Thermogemmata fonticola: one gene and its partner. The protein of the gene in region 1 binds, or shares a complex with, the protein of each later gene. Links are inferred from orthologs where the notes say so. Each region holds a gene or a part of one and is shown in the gene's direction. Other genes may lie near its edges.

Region 1 (4,786 bases):
GCGGTGGAAGGCGAGGACCTAGCCAACATTTTGCCCACAGGCGGAACGACAGGGCATCCGAAAGCTGTGATGCTCACGCACCGGAATCTTTTGAGTAACGCCTGGCAGTTGTATCACTGGACGGGGCGGCGCACTGGGGAGGATGTGATTCTGGCCTGCCTGCCCTTTTTCCACAGTTACGGTTTGATGTGTTGCGGCCTGAGCGCTGTGGCGATGAACGGCACCATCGTGCTGCACCATCGTTTTCGGGCCGATAAGGTCCTGCGGCTCATTGAGCAAGAGCGGCCGACGATCATTCCGGCGGTGCCGGCGATGCTGACGGCATTCAACAAGGAGTTGCGGCGGCGGAAGTACAACGTGGCGGGGGTGCGTTCGGTGATTTCGGGGGGTGCAGCCCTGCCGCAGGCGGTGGCGGAGGAGTTCGCCCGGCATACCGGTGCGACGGTGGTGGAAGGGTATGGCCTGTCGGAAGCCAGTCCGGTGACGCATGCTGGACCGCTGGATGGGAGCGCCCGGCCGGGGACGATCGGCCTGCCGCTGCCGGACACCGACGCCATCATCGTCGATGCGGAGACGGGGACGCGGCTGCTACCGCCGGGGGAAGTGGGGGAGTTGCTCATCCGCGGCCCGCAGGTGATGCGCGGCTACTGGAACAATCCGGAGGCGACGGCGGCGGCCCTGCGCGACGGCTGGCTGTACACCGGCGATCTGGCCACTCAGGATGCCGACGGCTTCTTCCGCATCGTCGACCGCAAGAAGGACTTGATCATCACCTCCGGGGTCAACGTCTATCCCGGCGATGTGGAAGCGGTGTTGCGGCGCTTCGAGCAGGTGGAGGATGTGGCCGTCTTTGGCGTGCCCGACCCGGATCGGGGCGAGCTGGTGGCCGCCGTGGTCGTTCCCCGTCCCGGGATCAGTTTCAACCGGCGGGCGTTCGATGCGTTTGCGCGGCAGCATCTGGAGGTGCACAAGCGGCCCCGCAAGGTGGAGGTGAGCCAGTTGCCGTTGCCGCGTAATGCCTTGGGCAAGGTGTTGCGCCGCTTGCTGCGGGAGAAGTTCAGCGGTGAGGATGGAGAAGAGATGGCGGAGAGTGCCCCCGCTTCGGCAGAAGCTGGCGCCTCAGCCCCGTCAGCCGGGACGGATCACACCCCCGCCAGGGCCTCAACTCCGTCAGACGCCGCGGCGAGCGCTCCGCCGTCCCCAAACCGTTGACCGCGGGAAGCAGGAGGGGGATCAGCTCCAACGATGGCTTCCGATTTGGACGGTGGCGTTCGATTCTTTCCTGGACAGATGAGGTGGCATCATGGCTGTAGCTCTTGAGCCCCTGGCGGTGCTAGCGGGAGCACGCACTCCTTTTGCCAAGGCTTTCACTGCCCTAGCCCAGGTTCCGGCGGACCAACTGGGGCGGATCGCCTTGCTGGGAGCATTGCAGAAGGCGGGGCTAACCCCGGCGGATGTCGGGGAAGTCGTCTTTGGCAACGTGGGAGGCCAGCCGGATGCTTCCAACCTGGGGCGAGTGATCGCCCTGCGCGCCGGGGTGCCTTACGACCGGGTGGCGCATACGGTCAACCGCAACTGTGCCTCCGGTATGGAAGCGATCATCGCGGCCTGGCATATCTTGTGCGAAGGGCGGGCCGAGTTGGTCGTGGCGGGCGGTACGGAGTCGATGAGCAACATTCCGTTTCTCTGGAGCCGCCGGGCTAAGGACTGGTTTGTGCAATGGGGGCGGGCGGGCTGGTGGGGTAAACTCCGCTTGCTGACTCGCTGGCGCCCCTCTTTCCTCCGCCCCATCCCGGCCCTGGAGCTGGGACTGACCGACCCGGTCTGCGGTTTGAACATGGGCCAGACGGCGGAAATCCTGGCCAAAGAGTTCGGCATCTCGCGGGAGGAACAGGACCGCTTCGCCTTGCTCAGCCACCAGCGGGCTACGGAGGCCTGGAAGCGCGGCTTTTTCCAGGATGAAGTGGTACCGGTGCCGGCGGAAGTGACAGGTGCTCAGGCGGTGGAGCGCGACCTCGGACCGCGCCCCCAGCAAACCCTGGAAGCTCTCGCCAAGCTGCCGCCGATCTTCGACCGCAGCGGGCAAGGGACGGTGACCGCCGGCAACAGTTGCCCAATCACCGATGGGGCGGCGGCCCTGGTGCTGATGACCGTCGCGCAGCAACGGCAGCGCTGGCCCGATCGCCCGGTCCTCGGTTACATCCGGGGTTACGCCTTGGCGGGGTGCGAGCCGCGCCGCATGGGCCTGGGACCGGTGTTCGCGATCCGCAAGCTCCTTCGCACCCACGGCCTGCGCTTGAGCGACTTCGACCTGATCGAAATCAACGAGGCCTTTGCGGCCCAGGTTCTCGCTTGCCGCCGCGCTATGGCTTCTCCGGACTTCGCTCGCCAGCACTGGCAGGAGGACCAGCCGCTCGGTGAGTTGGAGCTGGAAAAACTCAATGTCAACGGCGGGGCCATCGCCCTGGGGCATCCGGTGGGGACCTCCGGCGCCCGGCTAGTCCTAACTCTGCTACGGGCCTTGCGGGAACGGGGCCTGCGCCGCGGTCTGGCGGCTCTCTGTGTCGGCGGCGGACAGGGGGCGGCGATGTGGGTGGAAACCGAACAGCCGTAACGGCGACGGTACTTTCCCAAAGAGTCGGAGGAGTTTCCCAAAGAGCCGGAGCAGTTTTCCAGCAGGCGGGGCAATTTTCCAGGGCCAGAGACCGGGGCTTTACAGAAACGGGACAGGACGGTGTCCAGCACGCAGCAGGTAAGATAGGCCAGTTTAGGGAATGCGCCCGGTGGGAATCGAACCCACGACCAACGGCTTAAAAGGCCGCTGCTCTACCAGCTGAGCTACAGGCGCTCCGTACTCATAGGAATAGGAAACTTTCTCGTACCTTTCCAGTCACTGCGAGGGAAGTTCGGCCGCTTTGAGCCGGTTTCGTGTCATGCAATCTGCGCGGCCCCACGGCCCAAGTCCGGAGGCTTTCCTATTCCGCGGCTCCGCTTGGGGAACCACTCTGTGAACGCATTATAGGCACACCTTTGCGAGGGAAGGCAAAAGCGGGTGCAGGGAGAACCCCATAGCGGCGGGGCTTCGCCGAATCCACCGGCAGGATACCCGGTTACGGGAAGGGATTGTAGGATAGCGCTATTCTGCGGCCTGTTCACGATTGACAGCGTGAGCAGGACAGTCGCAGCGGCCCTGCGAGCGGTTGGAGAAAGGATTTTTCGCGTCGGGTCTTTTTCGTGTTCGGTCCTCACGAGAAGAGGGGGAGGCAGCGGTGATGAAGTCAGGAGGGAAGCAAGGGGTGCGGTGCAGCGGCTTAGGCGGGTGGGGCGTGTGGGCCATCGGGGGGATGCTATTTGGGGGCTTGGCGGCCGCGTGGGCGACGGATTGGCCCGGTTATCGGGGTCCGACCGCCGATGGCCGCGCTCCGCAGTCGTGCCAGCCGCCGACCACCTGGAGCGAGCAGGAAAATGTCCGCTGGAAGGTCCGCATCCACGGCAAAGGCTGGTCCTCCCCCGTCGTCTGGGGCAAGCAGATTTGGCTGACCACCGCGGATGAAGTCAAAGCGGACAAGGCCCCGCCGCCCAAAAAAGGAGACCCGCCCCCTAATCCCGTGGCACGCGTCAGCTTCTACGCCGTTTGCGTCGACCGCGAGACAGGCCGCGTCCTCTACGACCTCCGCTTGGGAACCGAAGAGAATCCCGCTTACTGCCATCCGTTCAACAGTTATGCCAGTTGTACGCCCTATGTGGAAGCCGGGCGGCTCTATGCCCACTTTGGCAGTCACGGGACCTGGTGTGTCGATACGAACAGCGGCCAGGTGCTCTGGGAACGGCGCGACTTGCCGTGCAATCATTTCCGCGGCCCGGCCTCCTCGCCTGTCGTCTATGGCGATCTACTCTACCTGATCTTCGACGGTTTCGACCAGCAGTATGTGACGGCCTTGGATAAGCGCACGGGCAAGACGGTGTGGAAGCGCAACCGCGAGATCAAATACAGCACGGACAACGGCGACTACAAAAAGGCGTATGCCACACCGGCTTTGTTTGTGGTCGAGGGCCGGCCGCAGTTGGTGTGCCCCTCGGCGGAATGTACGATCGCTTACGATCCTCAGAGCGGGGAGGAATTGTGGCGGATCAGCCACGGGGGGATGAATGGCGCCGCCCGGCCAGTGATGGGGCATGGCTTGCTCTATCTGACCAGCGGCCACAATGCCCGCTTGTTAGCTATCCGTCCGACGGGGCGCGGAGTGCTGGGAGAATCGGCGGTCGTTTGGCGTGCCGGCAAAGGCGTGCCCACTCGGCCTTCCTTGCTGCTCGATGGCGACCTGCTCTACATGGTCAGCGACCAGGGGATCGCCTCCTGCCTCGATGCCCGCACCGGCAAAGTGTATTACAGCGAACGCCTTGATGGGGAGTTCTCGGCTTCGCCCGTTTGGGCTAACGGCTTCATCTACTATTGCAGCCAAAATGGCAAGACCTTCGTCGTCAAAGCCGGGCGGGAATTCGTCCTGGAAGCGGAAAACCGCCTGGAGGACGGCTTCATGGCCAGCCCTGCCGTGAGCGAAGACAGCCTCATCCTGCGCACCCGCACCCATCTGTATCGCATCGCTCGTCCCTGAGCTTGTCTGCAACAATTTCGCTTGAGCCTCAAATCAAATGTAATCGGCTGCCTGCGAACGCTTTCTGAAGCGCCTCGCGGTTTATTCCAGCGGCCGGCCAGTTGGGATGCTCCGTCCAAGTCGAAGCAGAAGGGTTGTCCGCTTGATCGGGTGAATCGGGATATATCAAT
Region 2 (4,929 bases), on another replicon or contig:
TCTTGTAGTCGTCGCCGAAGGTGAAATAGGGGATGCAGACCGACAGCCAGGTCAAAAGCACGCCGCCCAGGGTGATGAGCCAGAACATCGGCTGCCGGCACGCCTCCCGATAGGCCGCGTAGGCCACCGCTCCACCCTTGGGCCAGAGCGCCACCACGCCGTAGGGAATCACGATGAGCAGGTCGATGAGGAGTTGCAAATGCAACAGGCCGCCGTAGATGTACCGCCCGTTCCAGGAGAGGGTCCGCGAGTCCGTGTTGTAGCCCATGTAGATGGCCAGGGCCACACCTGCTGCCAATAAGCCCAATCCCACCGACATCATCGCCGAGGGAGTGACCAAAGCTCGGCGGAAGCCCCGCGGGTCCACCACATACAGCCACGGCAACGCCGCCAAAAATTGCACCAACGCTAAAAACAAACCCGCCAGGAGGATGCTTGGATCGCTCAGCCACGCGCCCATGGCGTTGCTCCCGTTCCGCTCGACAGCCCTCAACTCTGCCACTTACCGCTGGTCTCAGCGGCACAGCCGGAATCCGCCCGCTCTCCGACACCTTGCGGGCCGTCTCCCCGCACCGTGCCATGCGTCGGATGGACGGATATGTTTTATACGCCCGCTCTGTCCGCGGCGTTCGCTTCCGTCTTCTCTGGAGTTTCTCCGTCTCGCCCCGCCTCTCGACCTGCCGCTGAGGTTTCTCCTTCCCCCGCCGCAGTCCGACCGACGCTCCAGGACTACGGTTGGTCCTCTTCCGCCGAGGCTTTCCCCGTAAGTAGCAGTCCCTGGCCAGCAGGAGCAGGTGGCACTCGTTGACCAGTAGGAACCATTGGCAGTCCCTGGCCAGCAGGAGCAGGTGGCAGTCGTTGACCACCGGGAACCGCAGCTTCTCCCGCGAGGGCGGAAGCAGGCCGGTGACATACCTCTGTCCCTCATATCGATTGCGGGCGGTCCATTTCGGCGATGCACCGGGCGGCCGGTCTGTCAAGCCGGGGAGGGACGTGTCTTGCCGGGGGAGGTCAGGAGGAAGAGGAAGGGCAGTCGGAGTTGATGGTAGTAGGAATTGGAGGAGGATAATTCCTGGAGTTTGGGTGTTGCGGGAGAGTAGAATGGGGTAAGCTAGGGGTGAGAGTCGAAGAGCCGGGGAAAAGCGGGATGTGACGGAACGCAAGCAGGACGCGGCACCTTCAACCGGGGAGGAACGATCATGGCGGCCATCGTGGCTCAGGAAGCGTGGGAGCATTTGCGATGGGAACGGGATGAGCGTGAGGTGGAGGTGGTGACTTTCGATGTGAGCGGTTCGCCGGTGAACATCTTCACGGAGGGGTTGTTTGCCGAGCTGCGGTCGCTGGTGGAGCGGTGGGAAAGGAGCCTGCCGCGGGCTGTGGTGTTCCGCAGCGGGAAGGCGTCGGGGTTTCTGGCCGGGGCGGATGTCAAGCAAATCCAGCGGTTGCAGACGGAGGAGGAAGTCGAGGCGGTGCTGCGGGCGGGGCAGGATTTGTTCACGCGCTTGGAACGGCTGACGTGCCCGACCCTCGCAGCGATCCACGGTCCGTGCTTGGGGGGCGGCCTGGAGTTCGCTTTGGCCTGCCGCTTCCGCATCGCACGGGATGATCCTTCGACCCGCTTGGGCTTGCCGGAGGTGCAATTGGGCTTGATTCCGGGTTGGGGCGGAACACAACGGCTGCCGCGGCTGATCGGCTGGCGCCGGGCGGTGACGATGATCCTTGAAGGCTCGACCCTCCATGCCCGCAAAGCGTGGGAAGCGGGTCTGGTCGATGCGGTGTATCCGCCGGAGAGCTGGGAGGCCGGGATTGAGTCGTTCCTGGCAGATCGCTTGCGGGACTTGCCGGTGCCCTATCCGCGGCGGAGCCTGACGGACCGGCTGGTAGATGGCACCTGGGCGGGGCGCTGGTGGCTGCTGGTGCAAGCGCGCAAGCGGCTGGGGATCAAGGCGGAGCATTATCCGGCGCTCCTGGCAGCGCTGCGGGCCATCGAAGCGGGGATGCGCGGCGGCGTGGAGCAGGGATACGCTGCGGAACGGGAAGAGTTCCGCCGAGTGGTCTTTACGCCGCAGTCCCGGCGCCTCATCGAGCTGTTCTTTGCACGCGAGAAGGCCCGGAAAGCTTCGACCTGGGTGCGTGCCGCCGTACGGCCGAGAGCCTTCCAGAAAGCCGTGGTGGTTGGCGGCGGCGTCATGGGCAGCGGCATCGCCCAACTGCTCGCTGTCAACGGCCTGTCTGTAGTCATCAAGGAGATTCAACCCGACCTGGCCGCGGCGGCCCGCCAGCGTGTCGAGGAGCTGACGCGCGCGGCGGTCAGCAAAGGGGTCTTGCCCGCAGCGGAGGCGGAAGCCGCCTTGCAGCGCCTGACAGCGACAGCGGAGTGGGGACCCGCGGCGGGAGCCGACCTGGCCATCGAAGCCGTCGTCGAGAAGGAAGAGGTCAAGCGGGAAGTGTTCCGGCAACTCGCGGAGCAGTTGGGAGCGGAGGCGGTGCTGGTGTCGAACACCTCGGCCCTGTCGATCACGCGCCTGGCGGAAGCGGTGGATCAGCCCCCGCGCGTGGCCGGCCTGCACTTCTTCAACCCGGTCCACAAGATGCCCCTGGTCGAAGTGGTCCGCACCCCGTTCACCAGCGAAGAGGCCATCGCCGCCCTGGTGGAACTGGTTCGCAAAGTCGGCAAGGTGCCTGTGGTCGTGAACGATAGCCCCGGCTTTGTGGTCAATCGCATCCTCTTTCCGTATCTGGACGAGGCGGTGCGTTTGCTGCGGGAGGGGATAGCGGCGGAGGCAATCGATCGGGCCGCGGTGCGTTTCGGGATGCCGATGGGGCCGCTGGAACTTCTGGACCAAATCGGCGTGGACATCGCCGCGGATGTGAGCCGGACCTTCGCTGCCTTGGCCGCCGAACCCAGTCCCACCCCAGAGTACTTCGCCGCGATGGTCGCGGACGGAGCCTTGGGCAAAAAGAGCGGGCGCGGCTTCTACCGCTATGACGGGGAGAAGAAGAAGGGGGTCAGTCCCTGGGGGCAAGTCCGCGGCGGGGAAGCTGTGGCCAGCGTGAGCGATGAAGAGGTGGAGAACGGCCTGAGCGAACTCCAGCAGCGGCTGATCTATCCGATGATCAACGAGGCGGCCCGGTGCCTGGAAAGCGGCGTGGCCGAGGAAGCCTGGATCATTGATCTGGCGATGGTGCTGGGGACTGGTTTTGCACCCTTCCGAGGCGGCCCGCTGCACACCGCCGATGCTTTGGGCATCCCCCGCGTCGTGCGGGAATTGGACGTGCTCCAGCGCCGCTTTGGCCCCCGCTTTACTCCTGCGGCCCTCCTCCGCATGCTGGCCAGCGAGGAGCGGGATTTCTACCCCGCCGCCTCCTCCGAACGCGTCCCCGCCGGGGCGGCCCCCGCCGCTCAGTCCTCTCATCCCCAGGAGGCCCGGCCATGAGGGTGTCTTGTCCTCCGGCGTGCCTGGCAGGGTCTTTGTTCCCGCTAACCTGTCTTTGGAGAAGCGGCGATGAGCACTGAGAGCCGTCCTGGCGTGCTTCCACCGGGAATCGAACCGGCCTCCGCGGATGGAGTGGCCGGGAGCAGCCGCCCGTCGTTTGCCGAGGAGGCTTTGCGCCTCAGCGGCAAGAGCGCGGAGGAGGTCCGCCGCCTGGGGGCGGTCGATGCCGCGGATGAACAGGTGGAAAGCCTTTTCGCCAGCCGGTATCAGACGGCGGCCAGCCCCATCCACCGCGCCGTCTGGGACGCTCAGGTCCAAGCGGAGCAATGGGACCTGCGTCCCCCGCCCCTGGACGAAACCAGCGCCCGGGCCATGCGGGAGGCCGTGGAAGTGGTCCAACGCCACCGCCAGGCGGGAACGCTCTGGGATGAGCAAGGGAAGATCGCCCCGGCGGTGCTGGAGGACCTGGCTGCGACCGGCTATTGGGGCTTGCTGGTGGAGAAGAAATACGGCGGTCTCGGCTTGCCCTTCGCCCACTTCGCCCCTTTCCTGACCCGCATGGCCACGGTGGACCCGACCGTCGCCGGCTTGGCGTCCGTCCACGGCTGCATCGGGGCCGTCGATCCCATCCAAACCTTCGGGACCGACGAGCAGAAGCAGCGCTGGCTGCCCGAACTGGCCTCCGGACGCCGACTGTCCGCCTTCGCCCTGACCGAACCGAACGCCGGCTCGGACCTGACCGCTCTGCGCACCACGGCGGTCCGGGACGGAGATGATTACGTCATCCACGGGGAAAAACTGTTCATCACCAACGTGCTGCCAGGCCGGACCATCGGCTTGGTCTGCCTGATCGACCAAAAACCCGCTGTGCTGATTGTGGACCTGCCCCCGACGGAGACCGCCCAATTCCGCCTGAAGCGCTACGGCCTCTACGCCCTCAAGCACGCTCACAATTACGGCATCATTTTCGACGGCCTGCGGGTCCCTGTGAGCCACCGCCTGCAAGCCCCCGGCGGCGACGGCCTGATGATCGCTTATCACGGCCTCAACCGCGGGCGGGTCGCTCTGTGCGCCACCGCGGCGGGAACCATGCGGCTGATGCTCGCCGACATCCTCCCCTGGGCACGCTTCCGCATCACCTATGGACAGCCGATTGTCACGCGCGAATTGGTCCGCCGCCGCATCGGCCACCTGGCCGGCCTGATCGTCGCCTGCGATGCTCTCACGGCCTGGGGAGCGGCCCTGCTCGACGCCGGCTACCGCGGCGAGATGGAATGCATCGTCGCCAAAATCTTCGGCAGCGAGGCCCAGAAAGAGGCCGCCATCGAGCTGCACATGAAGACCCACGGCGGGCGCGCCTTCCTCCACGGCCATCTCTTCGGCGACAACGTCCACGACTTCCTCGCCCCCTGCATCTACGAAGGGGAAGGCGAAATGCTCGGCATGGCCTTCTTCAAGTCCCTGGTCAAGCAGCATGGGCGGCAGTTCTTCG

The links. The genes of interacting proteins can lie anywhere in the genome.
Region 2: the proteins of H0921_RS15535 (region 1) and H0921_RS17005 are in contact, whole or in part, in a solved structure (PDB 8BNU), measured with the Escherichia coli proteins. The link is inferred for Thermogemmata fonticola from one-to-one orthologs.

Annotation. Positions count from the first base shown.
Region 1 is NZ_JACEFB010000015.1:98,673-103,458, forward strand. What follows is about bases 589-3,458. They hold H0921_RS15535 (thiolase family protein), read left to right. Parts: upstream 589-1,303; coding sequence 1,304-2,614; downstream 2,615-3,458. Other genes in these bases: H0921_RS15530 (long-chain-fatty-acid--CoA ligase), read left to right, coding at 589-1,212; H0921_RS15545 (PQQ-binding-like beta-propeller repeat protein), read left to right, coding at 3,273-3,458. Also shown: more of H0921_RS15530, read left to right, coding at 1-588; more of H0921_RS15545, read left to right, coding at 3,459-4,616.
Region 2 is NZ_JACEFB010000021.1:4,541-9,469, reverse strand. Bases 806-3,818 are described here. They hold H0921_RS17005 (3-hydroxyacyl-CoA dehydrogenase NAD-binding domain-containing protein), read left to right. Parts: upstream 806-1,199; coding sequence 1,200-3,437; downstream 3,438-3,818. Other genes in these bases: H0921_RS17000 (acyl-CoA dehydrogenase family protein), read left to right, coding at 3,507-3,818. In the rest of the region: H0921_RS17010 (ABC transporter permease), read right to left, coding at 1-460; more of H0921_RS17000, read left to right, coding at 3,819-4,929. UniProt on the Escherichia coli protein: Catalyzes the formation of a hydroxyacyl-CoA by addition of water on enoyl-CoA. Also exhibits 3-hydroxyacyl-CoA epimerase and 3-hydroxyacyl-CoA dehydrogenase activities.